Regions from separate parts of the Pseudomonas sp. PB3P13 genome, predicted to be linked through region 2. Evidence: predicted binding sites of a transcription regulator. Region 2 holds the regulator's gene; the other holds the start of a gene.
What was found. Region 2 encodes FliA, which starts transcription of late flagellar genes. Its sites were predicted from a motif close to CTAAAGTTTNNNNNNNNNNNGCCGNTAA; they were not measured.

Region 1 (2,202 bases), 720 kb from region 2:
GTCACTGAACCCAGCAATGGCAGCGCGCACACAATCGAGAACACCAGCAACTTCAGCCGTGGGTGCTGGATACCCCCCTGGGAAGGATTGCGCGCGCTGGCGTTATTCATGGCTGAACGGCGGTCCAGTCGACCCAACCGAACTGCCACGTGGCCAGAATTACCAGGCCAAACGCGATCCGGTACCAGGCGAACGCCGCATAACTGTGGCTGGCAATGAACTTGAGCAGACCACGAACGGCGATCATCGCGAAGATGAACGCGGTGACAAAACCGATGGCGAACACCGGGAAGTCAGCCGGCACGAACAGGTCGCGGTATTTGTAGCCCGAATACACCGCTGCGGCGACCATGGTCGGCATCGCCAGAAAGAACGAAAACTCGGTAGCCGTTTTGCGCGACAAGCCGAACAGCAAACCACCGATGATCGTCGAGCCGGAGCGCGAAGTGCCTGGAATCATCGCCAGGCATTGAGCGAAACCGACTTTCAGTGCGTCCTGCCAGGTGATGTCATCGACCGTTTCGGCGTGCACGTCATGCTGACGCCGCTCGGCCCAGAGCATGACGACCCCGCCCACCACCAACGCCGCCGCAACGGTGATGGGGTTGAACAGGTATTCATGAATCAGATCCGAAAACAGCACGCCCAGCACGACGGCGGGCATGAAAGCGATCAACAGGTTGGCGGTGAAGCGCCGCGCGCCGGGCTGCGTTGGCAGGCCTGTGACCACGTCGAAAATCTTGCGGCGAAACTCCCAGACCACCGCCAGAATGGCGCCCAGTTGAATAATGATGTTGAACGCAATGGCGCGTTCTCCGCCAAAGTTGAGCAAGTCCGCGACGATAATCTGGTGCCCGGTACTGGAAATCGGCAAAAACTCCGTCAGCCCTTCCACAACCCCAAGTATCAATGCCTGCAAGGCGGTCCAAAGGTCCATCAATCCCCCAGGGGGCGATGCGCTGCGGCATGCCCCAATAATAATTTTCAAACGTTCACTGCGGTCAACGTGTCTGCCCCGCGCGCTGCAGCCAGGCGAAGCCGAAAAACATCGGCTGAAGTTCGTTCCGGACTCAGGTTTTCCCGCGCGGGGCCGAAATCCTATCAGACAAGCCTGATTAACGCTGCCACGTTATAAGAACTGGATCGGACAGATCCATTGAGCAGAGCGTGACGGATGCTGGCGACCCTTTATGACAAGAACAAGACGCAGGAGTGACAGCGGTATGAACAGCTTGCGAACCATGTCGATCAGCCGCCGCTTATGGCTCATCCTGATCGTGGCGGTGGTGATGCTTTTGACCTTGGGCGTGGTGATGCTCAAGCAGATTCATGAAGACCTTTATTACGCCAAGGCGCAGAAAACCCAGCACGTGGTGCAGACGGCCAGCGGCATTCTTTCGTACTTCCATGGCCTGGAAAGCGCTGGCACCCTCACCCGTGACGCCGCGCAAAAGCAGGCGCTGACCGCTGTTCGCGGCCTGCGCTACGACCAGAACGATTACTTCTGGATCAACGACCTCACGCCGGTCATGGTCATGCACCCGACCAACCCGAAACTCGATGGGCAAAATCTCGCCGCGATCCGCGATCCGGATGGCTTTGCGGTCTTTAATGAAATGGTCGCGGTGGCCAAAAGCAAAGGGGCCGGCATCGTCGATTACCGCTGGCCAAAACCGGGCGCCGAGGCGCCGGTTGAAAAAACCTCCTACGTCAAATTGTTCGAACCCTGGGGCTGGGTCATTGGCTCGGGCGTGTACATCGATGACATGCAGGCCGAGTTCGCCGCCCAGGTCTGGAAAGCCATGTTCGTCGGGCTGGTGATCGCCGCGATCATGGCGCTGCTGGTGATTCTGATTGCCCGCAGCATCGTTCGCCCACTTCAGGAAACCGTGAACGCGATGGCCAACATCGCCAGCGGCGAAAGCGACCTGACCCGCAGCCTTGATACCCATGGGCAGGATGAGGTCACGCAACTGGCGCAGCATTTCAATGCGTTCACCGCCAAGTTGCGCCTGGTGATCGGCGAACTGCAGATTTCGGCCAGCGCACTGGGCCAGTCCTCCAGTGATCTCGGCAACGACGCGGCGCAGGCGCAACAGCGCAGCCAGCAGCAATCGCAGCAGATGGAGCTGGTCGCCACAGCCATCAACGAGGTGACTTACGGCGTGCAGGATGTGGCGAAAAATGCCGAGCACGCGGCGA
Region 2 (2,202 bases):
CTACATCGATGGTCTGCCATGCATTGTTCCGTTTGTGAACGCGCAGCCAGTAATGTGGCCTCCGTCTATGCAAGACAAGGTAAAGAAATAAAATGGGCAGCATGCATCCCGTACAGGTGATCGCGGTGACCGGCGGCAAAGGTGGCGTCGGCAAGACTAACGTGTCAGTGAACTTGTCCCTGGCTCTAGCTGAACTTGGCCGACGCGTCATGCTGCTGGACGCCGATCTGGGGCTGGCGAACGTCGACGTTCTGTTGGGACTGACACCCAAGCGTACGCTGGCCGACGTGATCGAAGGCCGCTGTGAGCTGCGCGACGTATTGTTGCAAGGGCCCGGCGGCATTCGCATCGTTCCGGCCGCGTCCGGCACCCAGAGCATGGTTCATCTGAGCCCGGCGCAACATGCCGGCCTGATCCAGGCGTTCAGTGATATCGGCGACAACCTCGATGTGCTGGTCATCGACACCGCTGCGGGTATCGGTGACTCGGTAGTCAGTTTCGTTCGCGCTGCGCAGGAAGTGCTGCTGGTGGTGTGCGACGAGCCGACTTCGATCACGGACGCCTACGCGCTGATCAAACTGCTGAATCGCGATTACGGCATGAACCGCTTCCGCGTCCTGGCCAACATGGCCCAGAGCCCGCAGGAGGGTCGCAATCTGTTCGCCAAGCTGACCAAAGTCACGGACCGCTTCCTCGACGTTGCCTTGCAGTACGTCGGTGCGGTGCCCTACGACGAAAGCGTGCGCAAAGCGGTGCAGAAACAGCGCGCCGTCTATGAAGCCTTCCCGCGTTCCAAGTGCTCCCTGGCGTTCAAGGCCATCGCACAAAAGGTCGATACCTGGCCGTTGCCCGCCAACCCGCGTGGGCATCTGGAGTTTTTCGTCGAGCGCCTCGTGCAACAGACCGCAGGACCCGTGCTATGACAGCTACCGGTTACAACCTTTACAAGAAGTCGGCACGTGACGCGCAGTACGAATTGATCGAGCGTTACGCGCCACTGGTCAAGCGCATTGCCTACCACTTGCTCGCGCGTTTGCCGGCCAGTGTTCAGGTTGAAGATCTGATCCAGGCGGGCATGATCGGCCTGCTTGAAGTTTCCACCAAATACGACGCCAGCAAAGGCGCGAGTTTCGAAACGTACGCGGGCATTCGAATCCGCGGCGCGATGCTCGATGAAGTGCGCAAGGGCGACTGGGCACCCCGTTCGGTTCACCGCAATACGCGCATGGTCAGCGACGCAATTCGCTCGATTGAAGCTAAAACCGGCCGTGACGCTAAAGATCATGAAGTTGCGGCCGAACTCCAATTGAGTCTCGACGACTACTACGGGATTTTGAACGACACCTTGGGTAGCCGTTTATTCAGTTTCGACGATCTGTTGCAGGACGGCGAACACGAGGGGCTGCACGAGGACGGCGCGAGTGCACACATGGAGCCGTCCCGCGATCTGGAAGATGAACGCTTCCAGGCGGCATTGGCGGACGCGATTGCCAATCTGCCGGAGCGGGAGCGGCTGGTATTGGCGCTGTACTACGACGAAGAGCTGAATCTCAAGGAAATCGGCGAGGTCCTGGGGGTCAGCGAATCCCGGGTCAGCCAGTTACACAGCCAGTGCGCGGCCCGTTTGCGGGGGCGTTTGGGGGAGTGGCGAGCGCGCTGAAGGCAGTGTGGGGACACTGCGAACGTGGCTGGTGTGGTGTTGAACCGCGCCGGTCGCGATCTGCTGTGCTCCAGACAGTCATCGAGTGTTTGCCGGATTGATTGAAGTGGCGCGTCCAGGTGCTGGGCGTGTTTAAGACTGCTTGGAGGTCGAATTGGACAAGAACATGAAAATCCTCATCGTTGATGACTTCTCAACGATGCGGCGGATCATAAAAAACCTGTTGCGTGACCTTGGGTTCACCAACACGGTCGAGGCTGACGATGGCACCACCGCCATTCCGGTTCTCAACAGCGGCAGCATCGACTTTCTGGTAACGGACTGGAACATGCCTGGCATGACCGGTATCGACCTGCTGCGCCACGTGCGCGCCGATGAAAAGCTCAAGCACCTGCCGGTGCTGATGGTCACCGCTGAAGCCAAGCGCGAGCAGATCATCGAAGCGGCCCAGGCCGGCGTCAACGGCTATGTGGTCAAGCCCTTCACGGCCCAGGCGTTGAAAGACAAGATCGAGAAGATTTTCGAACGCATCGGTTGAGAAA

Region 1: a site for FliA is predicted at 1,070-1,097, ahead of ACYZT1_RS12380 (methyl-accepting chemotaxis protein). Genes of this name have one in related genera too.

Annotation. Positions count from the first base shown of each region.
Region 1 covers NZ_CM142702.1:2,660,373-2,662,574, reverse strand. Annotated here, with positions in the region: gene ACYZT1_RS12390 (DUF1294 domain-containing protein) at 1-110, opposite strand, end outside; gene ACYZT1_RS12385 (undecaprenyl-diphosphate phosphatase) at 107-937, opposite strand; gene ACYZT1_RS12380 (methyl-accepting chemotaxis protein) at 1,224-2,202, shown strand, end outside.
Region 2 covers NZ_CM142702.1:1,939,641-1,941,842, forward strand. Annotated here, with positions in the region: gene fleN (flagellar synthesis regulator FleN) at 93-923, shown strand; gene fliA (RNA polymerase sigma factor FliA) at 920-1,660, shown strand; gene ACYZT1_RS08790 (chemotaxis response regulator CheY) at 1,827-2,198, shown strand.